DNA from 3 places in the Pseudarthrobacter sp. O4 genome. Region 3 is predicted to be linked to each of the others. Evidence: riboswitches for the same ligand, from Rfam matches in the RefSeq annotation. Region 3 holds a riboswitch; each other region holds the start of a gene.
What was found. A riboswitch is a leader RNA that binds a small molecule or an ion and turns the genes downstream of it on or off. The one in region 3 is predicted to bind S-adenosylmethionine.

Region 1 (6,971 bases), 1.8 Mb from region 3:
GGCGCAAAGGTCGAGTATTTCCAGGACTGACGGCCTCGTTTAAGCAACGCCGGGTCACTCCGCGCCCATCCGATCCCCTGGCATGGGCGAGGAGTGACTCCGCGTTGGGGTAGCGCGCTTCCGCGGGTCCTGACGCACAATAGATTTATGCGCACCTTCGGCGTGGAGGAAGAACTGCTGATAGTGGACCCCGAAACGGGGATGCCGCTTGCCCTGGCCGACGTCATGCTGCCCAGCCTGGTCCCCCAGAAGCAGGACGCGGGCCGCGTGGTCCCGGCGCAGAGGCCGGTCCACGAAGACGCCGGTTTCAGCTTCGAGCTCAAGCTGGAACAGATTGAAACCCAGACGCAGCCGTGTCTGGATTACACCCAATTGCTCCAGCAGCTCAGGCAGGGCCGTGCGCTCGCGGACCAGGCCGCACGGGCACACGGCGGCCGCGTCGCAGCCCTGGCCACGTCGCCGAGGGGCTCCGCGACGCACACAACGCCTTCGCCGCGGTATGTCACCATGCAGGAACGATTCGGGCTGATCGTCCGGAACCAGCTCACCTGCGGCTTCCACGTCCACACGTTTGTGGAATCCCCCGAGGAAGGCGTGGCGGTGATGGACCGGATCCGGGACAAGCTGGCCGTGCTGATTGCCCTCAGCGCAAATTCCCCGTACTGGAACGGCGCGGAGACAGGGTTTGAAAGCTACCGCACCCAGGCGTGGAACCGCTGGCCGGGCTCGGGTCCTACGATGATCTTCGGCAGCGTGCCGGTCTACCGGCGGGTGGTGACCCGGCTGGTGGAAAGCGGCGTGCTGCTGGACGAGGGGATGATCTATTTCGACGCGCGGCTGTGCAGCCACCATCCCACCGTGGAGGTCCGGGTCGCCGACGTCTGCCTGCGGGCCGACGACGCGGCGCTGATCGCCGTGTTGGTGCGTGCCCTGGTCGAATCGGCCTGCCGGGAGTGGAACGACGGCGTTGAACCAGCCCCGGTGCCGACGCTGCTGCTGCGGATGGCCGCCTGGCAGGCCAGTAATTGCGGGCTCCGCAGCCAACTGCTGGACTTCGGGACCTTTACACCCGCGCCGGCGGCGGATGTGGTCCACGCACTCGTGGACTATCTGGCCCCGGTGCTGGCGGAGCAGGGGGAGCTGGAACTGGTCCACGAGGGCATCGCACGGATCCTCGCCGAGGGGACCGGTTCGCAGCTGCAGCGCCGGCCGTTCCGGGAAGGCGGCCTCGTCGCCGTCGTCGACCGGGCCGTCAAGGTAACCATGCTGGGGTCGGAGTCCCGGGATCCCGCGCACCAGCCGTCGTCCCTGGGCCGGGTGCGCCGGGCCTGACCGAAAAGACGCTGCCGAGTCCGCAGTTCGCGGTAGGAAGAATCCCTGGTCAGACCTGTTTGAGCGCCTGGCGGAGGTCGCGGATCAGGTCCTCGACGTCTTCCAGGCCCACGGAGAGCCGCACCACGCCGTCGCTCAGCCCGATCGCAGCGCGTCCTTCCGGGCCCATGGCGCGGTGCGTCGTCGTGGCCGGATGCGTGATGAGGGACTTCGCATCGCCCAGGTTGTTGGAGATGTCGATGATCCGCAGCGCGTCCAGCAGTGCGAAGGCGGCTTCCTTCGCCGAGCGCCCGGGGGACGGGGAAAGTTCCAGCGTGAGCACGGTGCCGCCGGCCGTCATCTGCCTGGCCGCGAGCTCGTACTGCGGGTGGGATTTCAGCAGCGGGTACAACACCGCGCTGACCGCGGGCTGCTCCTCGAGCCATTCGGCCAGCCGCAGGGCGGACGCCGAGGAATGGTTGACGCGCAGCGCCATGGTCTCCAGGCCCTTGGTCAGCACCCACGCGTTGAAGGCGGACAGGGCGGGTCCAGTGTGCCGCATGAGCTGCTTGACGGGCCCGTCAATGAATGCCTTCGTGCCCAGGATCGCCCCGCCGAGCACCCGGCCCTGGCCGTCGATGTGCTTGGTGCCGGAGTAGACCACCACGTCCGCGCCGAGGTCCCCGCAGCGCTGCAGCAGGGGGGTGGCGAAGACGTTGTCGACGACGACGGTCGCCCCGGCAGCATGGGCCAGTTCGCTCACGGCGGCGATGTCCACAATCTCCTGCATCGGGTTCGATGGCGACTCGAAGAAGACCGCGGTGGTCGGCTCCGACAACGCCTCGCGCCACTGCTCCAGGTCCGGCCCGTCGACGAAGACCGTTTCCACACCCCAGCGCGGCAGGATTTCGTTGAGGATCACAAAGCAGGAGCCGAACAGCGAGCGGGCGGCGACCACACGGTCCCCGGCGCCCAGCAGCGCGCCGAGCGCGGTGAACACCGCGGACATGCCGGACGCCGTCGCAAAGCACGCCTCGGTGCCCTCGAGCAGCCGGAGCCGTTCCTGGAAGGTCGCCACCGAGGGGTTTCCGTAGCGGGAGTAGACGAAGCGCTCGTCCTCGCCGGTGAAGGCGCGCTCGGCGGCGGCGGCGGATTCGTAGACGAAGCCGGAATTGAGGAAGACCGGCTCGGTGGTTTCCTGGAAGCCGGTGCGGTCAAGTCCGCCGCGGACAGCCTGGGTGTCGGGGCTCCAGCCGGCGGCGTCGGGATTGAAAGTCACTTAGTTCTTTCCGAGGTTGGTGGGCAGGCCGCGGTTCTTCCAGCCGTTGACGGTCCGTTCGCCGTAGCGGTCGGGCTCGCCTTCGAAGCCCTCGAGGACGTTGTAGGAGGTGAAGCCGGCCTCGGTGGCGGCGGTTGCGGCGGCGATGGAGCGGGCACCTGAACGGCAGAGGAACACCAACTCGGTACCGGAATCCTCCGGCGCCTGCTGCTTCAGTTGCTTCACGAACTGCGAATTGGGGATGCCGCCGGCCAGGCTCCACTGGATGAAGAGCGGATCATTTTCCGTCGCTTTCGTGTCCGGGATGCCGATGTGGGCCCATTCCGCCTCGGTGCGGACGTCCACCAGGATGGCGCCCGCCTCCAGCTTGGCCCAGGCTTCCTGCGGGTCCAGGTCTCCGGCGTAGCTCACGCGTGGCCCTCGATGGTCTCTTCGTAGCCGACGCCGTCAATTCCCAGGCCTTCGACCGCGTCGGCGACGGCGGCGTCCGCGCTGGCAAATGCGGCCGGCAGCACCACGGCCTGGGCGACGATGACGCTGCTGCCGTTGAAGGCGGCGGAGGGGCTTCCGTGCAGCACGTAGCCTTCGGCCAGCGCCGCCGAAACGCGCTCGCAGAAGGAGCGGTCGTCGGGGCCGGTGAACAGGCGGTAGGCCAGCTTTTCCTCGGCGGCTGCGCCGGGGACGGCGGCGGACGGGGCGGGTGCTGTGGTGGGGACAGCGGGGGCGGATGCGTCAGGCACGACGGTACTCCTTCTTTCACGCTTGCAGCTCGAATGGGTCGATATGCCGAGTATTCACCTGAGGCACCCCGCCGCGAAAGGGAGGGTTGCCGACCGGCCAGTCAGGGCTTGGCGCCGGTTCTCATTACTCCCCAAAAACGTAACATCTGCAGGGCTGGCCCGCACCGCCGCCCTCGTCATGTTCCGTAACCGTAACCGTAACCGTCTCCCGGCGCCGCCGGCGGAGCCGGTCGGGAGACGTCAGGCAGTGTTTTGACCGGAGCGGTCCGTCGGGGTAGCCAGCGGCTGAATATACGTATCTACCTGTCCGGCCGACTATCTCCGCCGGGGACAGTTTCGAGTAGCGCCTACTCGGGTCTTCTGATATGGCGCTCGCCTTTACTGGGAGGCAGGCAACAGGTCCCGAGAGGTCTCAAAGTGCCAACCGCCGCAACTTGAGGGGGTACCGCGCAGGGTCATGCCAGGCCCTGTCCGCCGTCTCAGAACTGAATGGAGAAACTGTGAAACCCCGTGTCCTGATTACCGGCGCCGGCGGCCCTGCCGGCCTGGCCCTCGCCGCCCAGCTGCGGTCCCGGGGCATTCCCTTCCTGGGCGCTGACGCCCGCGAACTGCCGGAAGGGACCGGCGTCACCGCTGTCAGGGTACCCCCGGCCGCTGACCCTGAACTGATCCCGGTTTTGCGCCGGCTGGTCGCACGGGAGGGAATAAATTTGGTCATCCCGACTTCCGGCGAGGAACTGATGCAAGTCTCGGCGGCCCGCGCGGGTTTCGGAAGGGACGTCCGTGTTATCACAGGCGAGCCCGGGCCGGTGGCTGTCGCCAGCGATAGGCTCTTCACAGCCTGGCTCTTGCGGTCGGCCGGGGTCCCGGTCCCGCGGTTCGGAGTCCCCGGGGACTTTGCCGGCGCCAACGCAGCGATGGCCGCGCTGGACGGCCCCGTGGTCGTCAAGCCCCGGGTTTCCCGCGGCGGATGCGGGGTGATTGTCGTGGACGGAAGCGTGGACGTCGACTGGGCAGGACTGCCGGACGGGCAGATCGTGCAGGAATACATTCCCGGAACGGAATATGTGCCCGTGGTCTTCGGAACCCCCGCCCACAACGGTACGGCCCCGTTTGCGGTCGTGGTGGAAAAGACCGGGCGCGCAGATCAGTACGTGGTCAACGCGATAGCCGTCCGCCGCGCCGCGGCCGGGGAGGCAATGGATGTGGGCAATGTGGCGATGGCCGCCGTCCGTTCGCTGGGGCTGACCGGCCCGGTCGAACTTACCGTCCGCCGCCGGGCCGACGGGACTCCGGTGGTGCTGGAAATGAACGCCCGGTTTGGCGCCCACAGCGAAGCGGCGCCCGAGCTGCTCGACGCCGTGCTGGCCTCCTTCAACCTGCCGTCCTTCAATCCTGCGTCATTCCGGCAGGGAACCGGAGCATACGCCCATGCCCTGGTTTGACTCAGCTGAGCCGGGAATCCACCCGGGCCTGCTCCTCCCCGGCGTACTCATCACCGGTCTGCCGGTCCTCGTGTTCGGCCTCGTCCGGCTGCTCGCCGTGCCGTTGGCAGTGTGCTTCGAGGTCCGGGCGGCCAGCCGGCGGCGCCGGGGGGCTCCGACGCTCTGGGACGAATGGCCAAGCGTGTCGATCGTCGTCCCGGCCTTCAACGCGGCCGCCGTCATCGAAAACTGCGTCCGGTCCGTCCAGCTCACCCGCTACACCCGGTACGAGGTCATCCTCGTCGACGACGGCTCCACGGACAACACGGCCGAACTGATGGCCGGTCTCGCCGCCGGGGATCCTCGAATCAAGGTCCTGGGACAGCCAGGCGCCGGGAAGGGAGCTGCCCTGAACCTGGGCGTCCGCTATGCCACCGGTGACGTTCTGGTGTTTGTCGACGCGGACAGGATCTTCGCACCGTACACGGTCGACAGGATGCTGCAGGGCTTCGAGGACCAGCGCACCGGGGCAGTCTGCGGCGATGACAGGCCGGTCCAGCTGCACCGGACCCGGCCGCTGGCCTTCATCAGCCACCTCGGTACGGCGATGGCCCGGCGGGCCCTGGCCGTGGCCGGCTGCGCGCCATTCGTTTCCGGCAACATCGATGCGTTTCCCCGCAGGGTCCTGGCGGAAATCGGGCCGTTCTGCGAGCACTCGGTGGGGGCGGAGCTGGAGCTGATCTGGCGCGTGCGCAAGGCGGGATACCGCGTAGCGTTCGCGCCGCGCGCCCACATCTACGCCGGAACGCCATCGACCGTCCTGGCCCGCTGGCGGCAGCGCGTCCGCCGGGCACACGGCCTGCTGCAGGCGATGACAACCCACAGGGGCACGAGCGGCAAGGAAGGACACCGGGACAAGTCCGCCCGGACCGGCGTCGGCACTGCCAGCCCACGTCCCCGTAGCCTGCGGACCCGCACGGCAACCAGCGCCCGGACCGGAGCGGCAACCGGCGCGCAAACCGGCGCCCGGACCGGCGCGCAAACCAGCGCCAGGCCTGACGACGACGCCTGGGCCGCGCTCAGGGAGGCCTGGGCTTAGGCGGACCCGCCTCCACTCGCCACTGAGACCGCCGGCCCGGTTTTCTGGCAGAATTTTCCGGGTGCCGGCATCTCGGATTCCTGCGCCAGCCCCGTAGCTGCGCCCTGCGCCAGCCCCTTGGCAGGACTGGACTCGGCTACTCGATGGTGGCGTAGAGCACGTTCAGCTCGGCCGTCAGCTGCCTGCGCAATTCCGGAGTGCCGATCTCCTTGCCGTCAAGGTGGTTGACGGGCGCCAGCAGTCGGATGCTCGAAATCAGCCACACGGCATCGGCGTCGAGCAGGTCTTTCGGCTCCAGCGGTCCGTAGCCCAGCTCCCAGCCGGCAGCCTTGGCGGCGGCGAACAAGGCGCCCTGCGAGGTTCCGGGCAGGATGCCGCTGTCCAGCTGGGGTGTGATGAGCCGCCGGACCGTGCGGATGCCGCCCTCGCCGTCGTCGGAGGTTTCCAGGTGGGCCAGCAGGACTGTCGACGTGGGGCCCTCGAGGACCCTGCCGTCCGCGGAGGTGAAGATGACATCGTCGGCGCCCCGGTGGTGGGCGTAGCGCAGCGCTGCCATATTGACGGCGTAGGAGAGGGTCTTGGCGCCCAGGAGCAGCCAGGGGGCGCGCTCGCCGACCTCGCTGTCGTAGCCGCGGTCCAGGAGGATGACGTCGATCCCTGTCGCGCGCTGGCGGTGGCCTGCGGCGCCGGGAGCGGAGGCCTGGACCCAGCAGGTAGGCCCGCCCCCGCCCTCGACGCCGCGCGTCACGAGGAGCTTCACCACCAGCTCATCAGCAGGAGCCGTGTCATCGGTGTCCGCCGTGGCGGGCACATGCTGGCTCCGGTACTCGCTGATCGCGGTCTCAATGGCGCGTCGCCACTGGTCCTCCGCGGGAATGTCCAGCTCCAGCAAGCGGGCGGACCCGGCCAGGCGGCTTAAATGGGCTTGCAGCTTCCTGGGCCGGCCGCCCACGGCAAGGAGCGATTCAAAGACGCCGTCGCCGCGGGTGGCGCCCTGGTCCGTGGCCATCAACTGCGGCTTGGACGCGTCCGCGATGCGGCCCTTTTCGAACTCGGGATCAAGGAAGACCAGCACCGTGGCAAGGCCTGGAACTGGGGCAGGAGAAGTCATGGTTTCA
Region 2 (6,971 bases), 1.9 Mb from region 3:
CGGCTGCGGGTCTCCAACGTCTCCCAGCTCTCGGACGCCTCGCTGTCCTACTCAAGCCTGGGCGGCTGGAAGGAACGCGGAAACCTCGACGAGTTCCTGGGCCTCACCGAGGAAGTATGGCGGACCCGCGCCTACGGTGACTTCTGGTCCTATTGCCTGGTGGCCGAGGGCGCCGTCGACATCGCCTGCGAGCCCGAACTGAACCTGTACGATATGGCGGCCCTGGTCCCGATCGTCACGGAAGCCGGCGGCCGCTTCACCTCCCTCGAGGGTGAGGACGGGCCGTTCGGTGGCAACGCCCTGGCCACGAACTCGATCCTGCACTCGGAGGTCCTCAAGCGCCTCAACCCGGGCCTCGACGACCTGCTGTAAGGTCCCGCTTGCGGACGACGGCGGACTCCCGTGCGGGGGCGTCCGCCGTCGTTCTGCTGTGCCGCGGGGCTCCCCGGGCGGCGGCGCTCAAGATATCCCGAAGGTCGATGCATCACTCTGGCCACGGCAGCGGGCCTGAGTGCCTGTCGCGACGCGGCCTGGACCTTTTCTGGGAGGAGAACAGCCATGTCCGGAACACATCCAACGGCGGATCCCGCATCCGGGGACTCCGGATCGGGGCCGGTGCTACTGGCGCTCATTGCGAGGTACCGGGATCTGGACCACGATTCGGCTGCGCGGCTGCATGCTGTCTCCACCGAGCTAGCCCCGGACCTCCTCGCCAGCAGTCCCGCCGTTTCCGGATCGCTGGTCTTGTCCACCTGCAACCGCTTCGAAATCTATTGCGAAGTCCCCTCGGCCCGGGACGTTGAGTCCGCGCGGTCCGATGCGCTGGCCGCCCTCTGCCGCTGCTCCGGCCTGCCGGCCGCCCTGCTCACGTCGCATTTCGAGTACGTCCAGGGCGCGTCGGTCCCCGCGCACCTCTTCGCGGTGGCGGCCGGACTGGATTCCGTTGTGGTCGGTGAGCGCCAGGTGTCCGGCCAGGTCCGCCGCGCCCTCGCCGACGCCCAGCTGGCGGGTACGGCCGGCGGACGGTTGAGTCGGCTGTTTCAAGCGGCCTCCCGCGTTTCCAAGGCGGTAGGGGCGCGGACAGCCCTCAGCGCCGCCGGACGATCCATCGCCACCGTCGCCCTGGATCTGGCAGCCATAGGATCCAGCCAGGGAAGCCTGGCCGGGGCATCCGTGGTCCTGGTAGGCACGGGTGCCTACGCCGCGCACGTGGCGGAACTCCTGAGAAGCAGGCAATGCATCAGTGTTGCCGTCTACTCCCACTCCGGGCGGGCCGCTGCATTTGCGGCCGCCCGGGGCGGAACGCCGCTGACAGAGCGGGAGCTGCCCGCCGCCGCCGCCGCGGCAGATGTCATCATCGGCAGCAGCGGCACCGGGGCTCGCATTGGCGCCGCCAGCTTGGCGCGCTGGAGGCAGGACGCAGCCCGTCCGCTTACCGTCATTGACTTGGCTCCCAGCCACGATTTCGACCCGCACGTGGCGGACCTGCCGGGCGTCGAACTGATCACGCTGGGATCCGTGCAGCTTGCCGCTCCCCCAGCGGACGCCGAAGCACTTCGCCTCGCCCATGCCCTGGTCAGGCAGGCTGCCCGGCAATTCGAGGAGCAGGAAGCGATCCGCGCCGTCGACGCCGCCGTCGTTGCCCTGCGCCGGTACATCCAGGACGTCCTCGACGCCGAAATGGAGCGGGTCAGACGGCAACACGGCGGTGGCGCCCCGGCTGAGGACGTGAACATCGCCCTGCGCCGCATCGTCCGGCGGCTGCTCCATACCCCGACCGTCCGGGCCAGGGAGCTGGCCACCGCCGGCCGCCAGGCCGACTACACGGCAGCCCTGGAGGCCTTGTTCGGCCTTGATGTCCAGCTCAGCAGCGCAGCCAGCGCCGCGCCGTAGGCCGCGACGCACCAAAGGCACCAGCCACTGCGGTGCGTAACAAAGCGCTTCACATTCCTGCCCTGCCTTTTCCGCGGCGGCCGGGATGTCCTAGGCTCGAAGCAGGTCACGAGTGCCAGCGCTAAACCCCGGTTTGCTGGCCGGCAACCCTCCATTCGCGGTGGGGTGCCCCGGGTGACGACCTGGCCGGTCCGGAACGGACGCGGCAAGCGCGGATCCCCGGTGCTTGGGGTCCTTTTTCGAGCGAGGTCCCATGACGACTGCCACTTTTCCCGCCACCTTTCCTGCCACTTTTCCTGCCTCCGGCGGGGTCCGCCCCGCCTCCGCAGCGGCGCTCCCCGACCGCTTCGCCGTCGCCGGCAGGCCGCTCGCCGCGGTCACCGGGGCGGAGATCCAGGCCCCGCTGATCCAGGGCGGACACGTCCGCTACGCCAACCTGGACTACGGAGCCTCCGCCCCCGCACTGTCCGTGGTGTCGGCCTACTTGAACGAGATCCTGCCGTTCTACGCCAGCGTCCACCGCGGCGCCGGCTACGCCTCCCAGATCAGCACCTCCGTGTACGAAAACGCCCGCACCATCGTTCGCGAGTTTGTTGGCGGCCGCCCGGGCGACTCCGTGATCTTCACCCGCAACACCACCGACTCGCTGAACCTGCTGGCCGGCTGCCTGCCGGTCAGCGACGGCAGGCACACCGGGGAGGTTCTCTACCTCGATATCGAGCACCACGCCAACCTGCTGCCCTGGCAGACCGTGCCGCACCGCAGCGTCGTGGCCGCCCCCACCCTTGCCGCGACCCTGGACAAGCTGCGCGAACAGCTGGCGCAAGGCGGCATCAGCCTGCTCGCCGTCACCGGCGCCTCCAACGTCACCGGCGAGATCCTGCCCATCCGCACCCTGGCCTCCCTTGCCCACGAGTACGGCGCCCGGATCGTCGTCGATGCCGCCCAGCTCGCCCCGCACCGGCGCATCGACATCACCGCGGACGACGTCGACTACCTCGCCTTCTCCGGCCACAAGCTCTACGCGCCGTTCGGTTCCGGCGTGCTGGTGGGGCGCCCGGACTGGCTCGACGCCGGCACCCCGCACCTGGCCGGCGGCGGAGCCGTCAGCGACGCCAGGCTGGACACGGTCAGCTGGACCACAGGCCCGGCCCGGCACGAGGGCGGCTCCCCCAATGTGTTGGGCGCGGCAACACTGGCCCGGGCCACCCAGGTGATTGCCGCCCTGGACCAGACGCAGTGGTACGCCCACGAGGACACCATCCGCTCCTTCGTCGTCGAGGGTCTCCAGCAGATCGACGGCGTGACGGTCCACCGGATCTTCGCGGACACGGACCCTGAAGGCGACGGGCAGGGCGCCGGCATGATCGGCGTCGTCAATTTTTCCGTCGAAGGCTACGACGCCGGCCTCGTTGCCGCCTACCTTTCCGCCGAACACGGCATCGGACTGCGTGACGGCCGGTTCTGCGCCCACCCGCTGCTCAAGCGGCTCGGCCTGCCCTCGGGCTCGCTGCGGGCCAGCTTCGGCCTCGGCTCGCGGCTCGAGGATGCGCAGCGGCTGCTCGCCGGTATCCAGGAGCTGCGGCGGACCGGCCTCGGCTGGGACTACGTGGTGGATGCCGGCCGCTGGGTGCCGTCCAACGACGCCCGCAGCTACCCTCACTGGGCACCGAACACGCCGGGGACCGCCGGCGCCGCGCCGTGCGCGGTGGCGGAGTAGGCCTCCGCGGTAACCCCACGTGCGGTAAATTCGAAGGGTACCAACCGGACCTGCCCGAAGGAGATCGCACGTGGCACGCGGCGGCCCCACCCTACACAGCGGCCCCAAACTGCAGGAGGACCGCCGCCAGGAACTCGGGCAGAGCTTCCGGGACGGCGGAGCCCACTATGAGCGGGTCCGGCCGGGATATCCCGGCGAGTCGGCCGACTGGCTGATCCCGGCCGGCGCGAGGGACGCCGCGGACATCGGCGCCGGAACCGGTAAGTTCACGGCCCTCCTGGCTGAACGCGGGCTGCACACCGTAGCGGTCGATCCTTCCGCCGATATGCTCGAACAGCTCCGGCGGACACTGCCCGGCGTGGCCGCCATCGAGGGCACCGCCGAAGACACCGGGCTGGCTCCGGCAGCCTACGATCTTGTCACGATCGCCCAAGCCTGGCACTGGTGCGATCCGTTCCGAGCCAGCACCGAGATCGCCAGGATCCTGCGCCCGCACGGCGTCCTGGGGCTGATCTGGAACCAGTTGGACACCTCCGTTCCCTGGGTCCACCGGCTCACGCGGATCATGCATGCCGGCGATGTGCACAAGCCCCACTTCAAACCGCTCCTCGGGCCCGAGTTCACCGGACTCGAGAGCCACCTGACCCGCTGGGAGGATCCGGTGACCACAGCGGACATTATAGAACTGGCAAAATCCCGGAGCTACTACCTTGCCGCGGGCGAGGCCACCAGGGCCAAGGTGCTCGCCAACCTGGACTGGTACCTGCACGAGCATCTGGGCCATGCCCCCGGCGAGGTGCTTCCGCTCCCCTACCTGACCCAGAGCTGGTGGGCCGTCCGGGCCTGAGGATGTCCGGCCGCGTTGCAGGCAGTGACCGCGGGGGTTTATGGTTTCGGTATGCCTAACAATCAGTTGTAGGCAGTCACAACTTTGGAACCGGCCCGCACCATCCGCCGGAACCGACCGTCGCGTCAATGTTGACGCCCCGAGCAATGGGAGCCCGCAGTGCTGGAAGTAACTGGACACCAACCGCCGGCGGCGGGAGCGCCCAACCGGCGGACACCGGGAGCGCGCAGGGCACTGATCGGATTGCTGGGTCCTGCCTTCGTGGCCTCCATCGCCTACGTGGACCCGGGCAACGTCGCCGCCAATCTCACGGCCGGGGCGCAGTACGGCTACCTCCTGGTCTGGGTCCTCGTCGCAGCCAACGTCATGGCCGTGCTGGTCCAGTACCAGTCCGCAAAACTCGGCATCGTGACCGGCAAGAGCCTCCCGGAGATCCTCGGCGAACGACTCAAGCCGTTCTGGCGGCGTGCCTTCTGGGTCCAGGCCGAAATCGTGGCCGCAGCCACCGACCTCGCGGAGGTCGTGGGCGGAGCGATCGCCCTGTACCTGCTCTTCGGGCTGCCCCTGCCCCTCGGCGCCGTGATCGTCGGCGGCGTGTCGATGCTCCTGCTCGCGGTACAGGCCAAGAACAAACAACGGCCATTTGAATTCGTCATCATCTTCCTGTTGGGCATCATCACCATCGGATTCCTGGCCGGCCTGTTCATCAGCCCGCCCAGCCCCGGCGGCGTCCTGGCCGGGCTCGTGCCGGGCTTCCAGGGCCCGGACACGGTCCTGCTGGCCGCCAGCATGCTTGGCGCGACAGTGATGCCGCACGCCATCTACGTCCACTCCGCCCTCTCCCGGGACCGGCACCGTCCGAATCCGCACCTGCATGTTCCGTTGCCCGCGATGGCCAGGCTCGTCAAGGCCACCCGGTGGGACGTCGTGGCGGCGCTCGCCATCGCCGGCATCGTGAACATCGGCATGCTGCTGCTGGCGGCGTCAACGCTGGGCGGAGAGGACGGGACGGACACCATTGAGGGGGCGCACGCCGCGATCACCGCCAACCTGGGCCCCGTCGTCGGCGTCATCTTCGCCGTGGGCCTGCTCGCCTCGGGCCTGGCCTCCACCTCGGTGGGCTGCTACGCCGGCGGAACCATCATGCAGGGCCTGCTCAAGATCCGCATCCCGCTGATGACCCGCCGCGTCATTACGCTGATCCCGGCCGTCGTGCTTCTGTCCGTGGGCTTCGACCCCACGTGGGGCCTCGTCCTCAGCCAGGTTGTGCTGAGTTTCGGCATTCCCTTCGTCCTGGTCCCGCTGGTGGTCCTGACCAGCAACAAGGCGCTCATGGGCCGCTTCGCGGACGGTATCCCGCTCCGGATTGCCGCCATCATCAGCGTGGTCCTCGTCGTTGCCCTGAACCTGGTCCTGCTGTGGCTTACGTTCTCCGGGGCTGCCTGACGGTAGGCTTGTGGCTGTGAAGACCAGCCCGCCATCCTCCTCCATTGAGGACTACGTCAAGGTCATCTACTCCTTCACGGAGTGGCAGGACAAGCCCATCACCTCCACACAGCTGGCCCAGCGGCTCGGGGTCGCCAACTCCTCGGTCTCCGAAATGGTCCGCAAGCTCAAGGACCAGGGCCTGGTGGATCACCAGCCGTACAGCGCGATCACGCTGACGGCCGACGGCGTCCGGCTGGCACTTTTGATGGTCCGGCGTCACCGGCTGATCGAAACCTTTCTCGTCCAGGAGCTCGACTACCGTTGGGACGAGGTACACGACGAAGCCGAGCTGCTGGAGCACGCGGTCTCGGACACCTTCATCGAGAGGATGGCGGCCAAGCTGGGCAACCCGGTCCGGGACCCGCACGGCGATCCGATCCCGGCCGTCGACGGCTCCGTGCTGATGCCCCCGGCCCACCGGATGAGCGATCTCGACGACGGCCACAGCGGCCGGATCATCCGGATCAGCGATGAAAACCCCGAGTTGCTCCGCTACCTTGCCGCCGAGGAAATCGACCTTGACGCCGCCGTCGAAGTCATCGGCCGGAGGCCTTTCGGCGGCGCTCTCGTCGTCCGCGTCGGCTCCGGCGCCAGCGGGCGCGAGGTCGACCTCGCCGAGGAAGTAGCCTCGGCGCTGTGGGTTCACAGCGAGGCGGCCCACGCAGGCTGCCGTATCGCAGGACGCTGAATGCCGGGCACGCTGAAGCAGGCCAGGGCAGGGAAACGCCCGGGCCTGCCGGGCTGGCGGGCGTGGGCGGCCGTGGCGGCCGGCGGGTTGCTTGGAACGGAGCTGCGCTACGCGGCTGGCATTGCCTTTCCGGAGGCGGCAGACGCGGTGCCGTGGACCACCCTGGCGATCAACGTCGTCGGCAGTTTTGTTCTCGCCACCCTCACCACCATCTGGATCGCTCGGCCGAAGACGGCCTTCTGGCTCCGGGCCGGTCTCGGCCCCGGGCTGCTGGGTTCCTTCACCACCTTCTCAGCGGTCGTCTTCTCGGTGGACCAGCAGCTCCGCAGTGGCTT
Region 3 (6,971 bases):
TGTGTTCCAGACCCACCGAAAGCCGTACGAGTCCAGGATTGACGCCGGCAATTGTCTGCTGTTCCGGCGACAGCTGGCTGTGGGTGGTCGACGCCGGGTGGATGACCAGCGAGCGCACGTCGCCGATGTTCGCGACGTGCGAGTGCAGTTCGAGGGCGTCGACGAAGCGCTTGCCGGCCTCCGCTCCCCCGGCGATGTTGAACGCCACGACGGCGCCCGTCCCCTTGGGGCCGTACTTGCGGCCGCGCTCGTACCAGGGGCTGGACGGCAGCCCCGCATAGGCGACCGATTCGACGTCGTCCCTGGCCTCGAGCCATTCGGCCACCTTGGTGGCGTTGGCGACGTGGCGCTCGACGCGCAGGCTCAGGGTCTCGATCCCCTGGGCGATGAGGAAGGCGTTGAACGGCGACACGGCGGAGCCGAGGTCGCGCAGGAGCTGGACGCGGGCCTTGAGGATGTAGGAGAGATTCGCGCCGAGGGCGCCGTCCTTGCCGAGGTCCCGGGCGTAGACGAGTCCGTTATACGTGGGGTCCGGCGTGTTGAAGCCGGGGAACCGCTCCGGGTCCTTCCCGAAGTCGAAGTTGCCGGAGTCCACGATCACGCCGGCGATTGCGGCGCCGTGGCCGCCGAGGTACTTGGTGGCGGAGTGCACCACGATGTCAGCGCCCCACTCGATCGGCCGGATCAGGTACGGCGTGGAGAGGGTGTTGTCCACGATCAGCGGGACACCGGCCTCGTGGGCTACCTTCGAGACGCCCTCGATGTCCAGGACGTCCTGGCGGGGGTTGGAGACCACTTCGCCGAAGAACAGCTTGGTGTTGGGCCGGACGGCGTCGCGCCACTGCTCCAGGTTGTCCGGATCCTCCACGAAGGTCACGGAGATGCCGAACTTCTTCAGCGTGTGGGCCAGCAGGTTGTAGGTTCCGCCGTACAGGCTGGGGCTGGCCACCACATGGTCGCCGGCCTCGGCGACGTTCAGGATCGCGAAGGTCTCCGCGGCCTGGCCGGAGCTCAGCAGCAGGGCCGCGAGGCCGCCCTCAAGGCTGGCCACCCGCTGTTCCACGGCATCCTGGGTGGGATTGCCGATCCGGGTGTAGATGGGGGCGAGTTCGGCAAGCGCGAAGCGGTTGGCGGCGCTTTCGGCGCTGGGGAACACGAACGACGTCGTCTGGTAGATGGGCAGGGAACGCGCGCCGGTGGCGCTGTCCGGTTCCTGGCCGGCGTGGATCTGGCGGGTTTCGAAGGACCAGGCATTGGACATCGGAATACTCCTCAAGGACCGGGCACAGCCCACCCCACAGGCCATCGGCCCGGGGGCGGTGCAGGCGCCGCGCTTGCCCTCCGGCGGGCGCCGGACGGCCAGGTCTTCACCCGGGGCACCCCACCGCGATACGAGGGTTGCCGGCCAGCAAGCCGGGGCTATGCGCTGGCACTCATGACCTGGCTTCAGTGTAGGAACGCTCCCCGGGCCTTGGATAGCTTTGTGACAAAGATGAAGCCCGCCCTCCGGCACCCCGGGTCCGCGGGCGGAGTCCTGCCGTGACGGGCGCAACGATGGCGCCCGCACCACCACAGAATGACATCCCATCTCGCTTAGGATGCCCTAAGCTGAGAGCTCCATCACAAAGTGCCAAGATGATGGCATGCGCATGGATCACGTTTCTTACGCCTGTGAACGAGATGGTTTGGCAGCCACCACCGACCGTATTGCGTCTGCCCTCGGCGTCGAAGCCGTAAAGGGCGGAGTACACCCCCGTTTCGGGACCCGCAACATGATTATCCCGCTCGCGGGACACAAGTACCTGGAAGTCGTCGAGGTCCTGAACCACCCGGCTTCGGACAAGGCTCCCTTCGGCCAGGCCGTACGCGCCCGCTCCGAAGCGGGCGGCGGCTGGATGGGCTGGTGCGTCGAGGTTGACGACCTGGCACCGTTCGAAGAGCGGCTCGGCCGCGCTGCCGTCAACGGCAACCGGAAGTTCCCCGACGGCCGCGAGCTGGTCTGGAAGCAGATCGGCATCCTGGGACTCATCGCCGACCCCCAGGTCCCGTACATGCTCAAGTGGGAGGGCGATCCGGAGCTGCACCCCTCCAACGCCTACCCGAGCGACGTCAAGATGACGTCCCTGACCATCGCCGGCTCGGCAGACCGCGTCACGGAATGGCTGGGTGAACAGGTGGAGAAGCCGCTGGAAGATGTCGCCGTCAACTGGCTTGCCCCGCATGGCACGCCCGGCATCCTCTCCGTCACCTTCGAAACCGCTTCCGGAGCCGTCACCATCTGAGGCCTTCACTGCCCTAACACTTCGGCCGCCATCAGCGGGTGCCAATGACGTCACCCATTGATGGCGGCCGAGATCGTTTAACGGCCGGCGGGGCGGCCGGGTAGCCGGCCCGGCCCGGGCCGGCTCAGCCCAGACCGATGGCCTTGCCGAAGAGGCTGAACCCGACGAACGCCACGATGTCCAGCAGCGCGTGGGCAATGACGAGCGGCATCACCCGGCGGGTCCGGGTGTAGATCAGCGCGAAGATCACGCCCATGACCGCATTGCCGATGAACGGCCCGAAGCCCTGGTACAGGTGGTAGCTGCCGCGCAGCATGGAGCTGGCAAAGATTGCCACGGGCATGCTCCAGCCGAACTTGCCCAGCCGGTCCAGCAGGTAGCCCACCACAATGACCTCCTCCACGATCCCGTGCCGGACCGCGGAGAGGATCAGCACCGGCACCGTCCACCAGTAGGAGTCCAGCGCACTGGGGATGATCGCCGTCGTGATCCCCAGCGCCCGGCCTCCGGCGTACAGGCCCAGCGAGGGAATCCCGATCAGCGCGGCCAGGCCCAGCCCCTGCAGCAGGTCCTTGCCGGGCCGGGCGAAATTGAAGCCCAGCTTGCCGAAGGCGGTGGCGCCGTGGCTGCTGCTTCCGGGCAGGCTGCTGCTTCCGGACAGGCTGCTGCTTCCGGAAAGGCTGCTGCTTCCGGAAAGGCTGCTGCCTCCGGGCAGGCCGGCCCGGTGCTCGGTCAGGAAGTAGATCACCAGGGCCACCGGCACCAGCGCGAAGATGATGTCCAGCAGCTGGTAGGTGAGGTCGAAGTACTCGCGGCTGCTTTGCGAGCGGTTCAGCGTGGAGGTCCCCTGCGCCAGCGGCGCCCTGGTTATCTTGTCCAGCAGCTGCACCACTGAATACACGGCCGACTGCCCCAGTGACAGGCCCAGGGCAATCAACACTTCTATCCGCAGCCGACGGCGGGAGGGAACCAACATGTTCCTATCTTGCCTGCAGTTGCTGGCAGTTGCCTGCTTCCGGGCTCTGGCGGATCCGCCGGGCTGCAGGGCCCTATGCTTGGGATTTATGAGTGCGCCCGGGAAAATCATCATGATCCGGCACGGCCAGTCTGCCGCCAACGCCGACACCTCCATTTACAACCGGGTGCCTGACTACCGGATTCCGCTGACGGGGCTGGGCCTCGAGCAGGCCCGGGCCGCCGGCGAGCAGGTCCGGCGCCTGCTCGATGGCCGCCACGTCTGCGTCTATGTCTCCCCGTATCTAAGGGCGTACCAGACCCTCGAGGCACTGAACCTGGGTCCGCTGACGGAACGGGTCATCGAGGAGCCGCGGCTGCGCGAGCAGGACTGGGCGAACTTCCAGATCGCCGGCGAAATCGAGGACCAGAAGGAGCTCCGGAACGCCTACGGCCACTTCTTCTACCGTTTCCGGGAGGGCGAGTCCGGCTCCGATGTGTACGACAGGATCTCCTCGTTCATGGAGACGCTGTACCGGCACTGGTCCAAGCCGAGTTATGCCCCGAACGCCCTGTTCGTGACACACGGGCTCACGATGCGGCTGTTCTGCATGCGCTGGTTCCATTGGTCCGTGGAGTACTTCGAGTCCTTGAACAACCCGGACAACGCCGAGGTCCGGACGCTACTGCGGACCGACCGCGGCAAGTATGAACTGGACAAGCCCTTCAGCCAGTGGGTGGACCGGCGCGTGGACGAGACCGTCCTGGACGCCCCGCCGATGTTCTTCTGACCGGTGGCATCTTCACGTGAAGATGTCGGCCACGTACCTGCCGTGGGTGCGTTCCACCTCATCCATCCACGCATCGGCGTCCGCCGCCGAGGCCCCGGTCGCCTCCCGGTAGATGAGCGCACATGTGTCGCGGACCTCCGGCGCCATGTGCTTGCCGTCGCCGCAGACGTAGACCGTGGCGCCCTGTTTGACCAGCTCGACCACATCGGCCCGGTCCGCCCAGAGCCGGTGCTGGACGTACTTCCGGCCATCGTCGGGAGCAGTGGAAAAGACCGGCCGGACCTGGGGGCAGCGTTCAGGAATCTTGCAGGAGTTCTTCGACGGCCACCGGCGCTGTCTCGGGGGTCGAGGACCACTGCGCGGAAAAGTAGCGCTAAGCATCAAAATGACCAAGTTGGAGCGGCTTTCCCTTCCTCTGTCGTGACCGGTGGAAAGCTTGCCTCATGGATCCGGCGATGCAGAATCCCCGCTCCGCGCATGACGGATTCCGCGCCCCTTCCGGTAGTGGAAAGTTGGCGGCGGCCCAGTGACGAGCCCGTCTGCTCCATGGAGCGCTTCGAGAAGCCTCATCAGCATTCTGTGGCCGCAGCCGGTCAGCGTATTCGTAGATCCGGCCAGCTCACCGATTGGGAAATGCCAGGGTTTCTCACCGGATTTCCCTGCATCCGTCGGCGTGTGAGATGCACACGGAATTGATGACCTCATCGAGGCTGCCGTTCAACCCTGATCGTCGGCGTCAGCCGTAACAACCATCTCGGCCTGGGCTCAACCGCCATCCGTCATTAACCGGTCCGATTGGGTGCGGGAATTGAATCGGCATCCAACGGCAGGAGGTGTCATGGCGGCGGAGTCCACTCGCCGTGGCACGCCGGATAGCGGTGCGAAAACCTGCCACTTACCCGGACGTCGGATGAATCCGGCTCTCTAATATTTTGCCTCCCGCGAACGCCCCAAGTGGGCCTGCGGCGACGTAGCATCAAGGAGGGGGTAGCCGGGAGTGTGGCGAAATGTTTGAGCGATTTACGGACCGTGCCCGTCGCGTGGTTGTGCTTGCCCAGGAAGAGGCACGCATGCTGAACCACGGTTACATCGGTACCGAACACATCCTCTTGGGACTGATCCATGAGGGTGAAGGTGTTGCCGCCAAGGCTCTTGAGTCCCTTGGCATTTCGCTCGAGGGCGTGCGTGAGCAGGTGCAGGAGATCATCGGCCCGGGCCAGCAGTCCCCGTCCGGCCATATCCCCTTTACTCCGCGCGCCAAGAAGGTGCTGGAGCTTTCGCTGCGCGAGGCCCTGCAGCTGGGACACAACTACATCGGAACCGAGCACATCCTGCTCGGCCTCATCCGTGAGGGTGAAGGTGTTGCCGCCCAGGTGCTGGTCAAGCTCGGTGCGGATCCGAGCCGGGTCCGCCAGCAGGTCATCCAGCTCATCTCGGGTTACCAGGGCAAGGAAAGCACCGGCGTTGGCCCGAGCCAGGACCAGGCTGAAGCGACTCCCTCCGGTTCCGTGGTCCTGGACCAGTTCGGCCGCAACCTGACCCAGGCTGCGCGCGAGAACAAGCTTGACCCCGTGATCGGGCGCGAGCAGGAAATGGAACGCGTCATGCAGGTCCTGTCCCGCCGCACCAAGAACAACCCTGTCCTGATCGGTGAACCGGGCGTCGGCAAGACCGCCGTCGTCGAAGGCCTCGCCCAGGCGATTGTCCGCGGCGATGTCCCGGAGACTCTCAAGGACAAGCAGCTGTACACCCTGGACCTGGGCTCCGTGGTGGCAGGCTCCCGCTACCGCGGTGACTTCGAAGAGCGGCTGAAGAAGGTCCTCAAGGAGATCCGCACCCGCGGCGACATTCTGTTGTTCATTGACGAGATCCACACCCTGGTGGGTGCCGGTGCGGCCGAGGGTGCCATCGATGCGGCGTCGATCCTGAAGCCATTGCTGGCCCGCGGCGAGCTCCAGACCATCGGTGCGACGACGCTGGATGACTACCGCAAGCACATCGAGAAGGATGCCGCCCTGGAACGCCGCTTCCAGCCGATCCAGGTCAAGGAACCATCTGTCGCCGACGCGATCGAGATCCTCAAGGGCCTCCGCGACCGGTACGAGGCACACCACCGGGTCACCATCACCGACGGCGCGCTGGTCGCCGCGGCGACCCTCTCGGAGCGTTACATCTCGGACCGGTTCCTGCCGGACAAGGCGATCGACCTGATCGATGAGGCCGGCGCCCGGCTGCGCATCCGCCGGATGACGGCCCCGCCGGAGCTTAAGGCTATTGCCGAAAGAATCATTGCCGTCAGGAAGGCCAAAGACGCCGCGATCGACGCCTCCGACTACGAGGGTGCCGCGTCACTGCGCGATGAGGAGCAGAAGCTCGCCGCCGAGCGTAAGGAGAAGGAACGCCAGTGGAAGAACGGCGGCATGGACGACATCTCCGAAGTCGATGAGGACCTCATCGCCGAGGTGCTGGCGAATGCCACCGGCATTCCGGTGTTCAAGCTGACCGAGGAAGAGTCCTCGCGCCTGCTGAAGATGGAAGAGGAGCTGCATCAGCGTGTGGTGGGCCAGGATGAGGCGATTAAGTCGGTTTCGCGGGCTATCCGCCGGACCCGTGCGGGTCTGAAGGATCCGAAGCGTCCGGGCGGTTCGTTCATCTTCGCCGGTCCCACCGGCGTCGGCAAGACCGAGCTCGCCAAGGTCCTCGCCGAGTTCCTGTTCGGCGAAGAAGACGCACTGATCACCCTGGACATGTCCGAGTACTCGGAGAAGCACACGGTCTCGCGTCTCTTCGGTGCCCCTCCGGGCTACGTGGGCTACGACGAGGGCGGACAGCTGACCGAGAAGGTCCGCCGTCGTCCGTTCTCCGTGGTGCTCTTCGACGAGGTGGAGAAGGCACACGCCGATCTCTTCAACTCGCTGCTGCAGATCCTGGAAGACGGCCGCCT

Region 1: linked by a shared signal. The riboswitch ahead of ACQCSU_RS09790 (DUF1737 domain-containing protein) and the one ahead of ACQCSU_RS18340 (bifunctional o-acetylhomoserine/o-acetylserine sulfhydrylase) in region 3 are both predicted to bind S-adenosylmethionine.
Region 2: linked by a shared signal. The riboswitch ahead of ACQCSU_RS05320 (aminotransferase class V-fold PLP-dependent enzyme) and the one ahead of ACQCSU_RS18340 (bifunctional o-acetylhomoserine/o-acetylserine sulfhydrylase) in region 3 are both predicted to bind S-adenosylmethionine.

What each region holds. Positions count from the first base shown of each region.
Region 1 is NZ_CP189591.1:2,125,643-2,132,613, reverse strand. Features, by position in the region: gene ACQCSU_RS09810 (UDP-N-acetylglucosamine 1-carboxyvinyltransferase) at 1-30, shown strand, start outside; gene ACQCSU_RS09805 (glutamate--cysteine ligase 2) at 148-1,332, shown strand; gene ACQCSU_RS09800 (O-succinylhomoserine sulfhydrylase) at 1,382-2,590, opposite strand; gene ACQCSU_RS09795 (rhodanese-like domain-containing protein) at 2,591-3,001, opposite strand; gene ACQCSU_RS09790 (DUF1737 domain-containing protein) at 2,998-3,246, opposite strand; SAM riboswitch class IV at 3,344-3,459, opposite strand; gene ACQCSU_RS09785 (ATP-grasp domain-containing protein) at 3,831-4,775, shown strand; gene ACQCSU_RS09780 (glycosyltransferase) at 4,762-5,853, shown strand; gene ACQCSU_RS09775 (aminodeoxychorismate lyase) at 5,990-6,964, opposite strand.
Region 2 is NZ_CP189591.1:1,173,390-1,180,360, forward strand. Features, by position in the region: gene hisN (histidinol-phosphatase) at 1-372, shown strand, start outside; gene ACQCSU_RS05315 (glutamyl-tRNA reductase) at 559-1,893, shown strand; SAM riboswitch class IV at 1,998-2,111, shown strand; gene ACQCSU_RS05320 (aminotransferase class V-fold PLP-dependent enzyme) at 2,147-3,613, shown strand; gene ACQCSU_RS05325 (class I SAM-dependent methyltransferase) at 3,684-4,460, shown strand; gene ACQCSU_RS05330 (Nramp family divalent metal transporter) at 4,620-5,906, shown strand; gene ACQCSU_RS05335 (metal-dependent transcriptional regulator) at 5,923-6,636, shown strand; gene ACQCSU_RS05340 (fluoride efflux transporter FluC) at 6,637-6,971, shown strand, end outside.
Region 3 is NZ_CP189591.1:3,958,975-3,965,945, reverse strand. Features, by position in the region: gene ACQCSU_RS18340 (bifunctional o-acetylhomoserine/o-acetylserine sulfhydrylase) at 1-1,261, opposite strand, end outside; SAM riboswitch class IV at 1,326-1,441, opposite strand; gene ACQCSU_RS18335 (VOC family protein) at 1,644-2,282, shown strand; gene ACQCSU_RS18330 (CPBP family intramembrane glutamic endopeptidase) at 2,407-3,258, opposite strand; gene ACQCSU_RS18325 (histidine phosphatase family protein) at 3,347-4,027, shown strand; gene ACQCSU_RS18320 (hypothetical protein) at 4,040-4,408, opposite strand; gene ACQCSU_RS18315 (ATP-dependent Clp protease ATP-binding subunit) at 5,035-6,971, shown strand, end outside.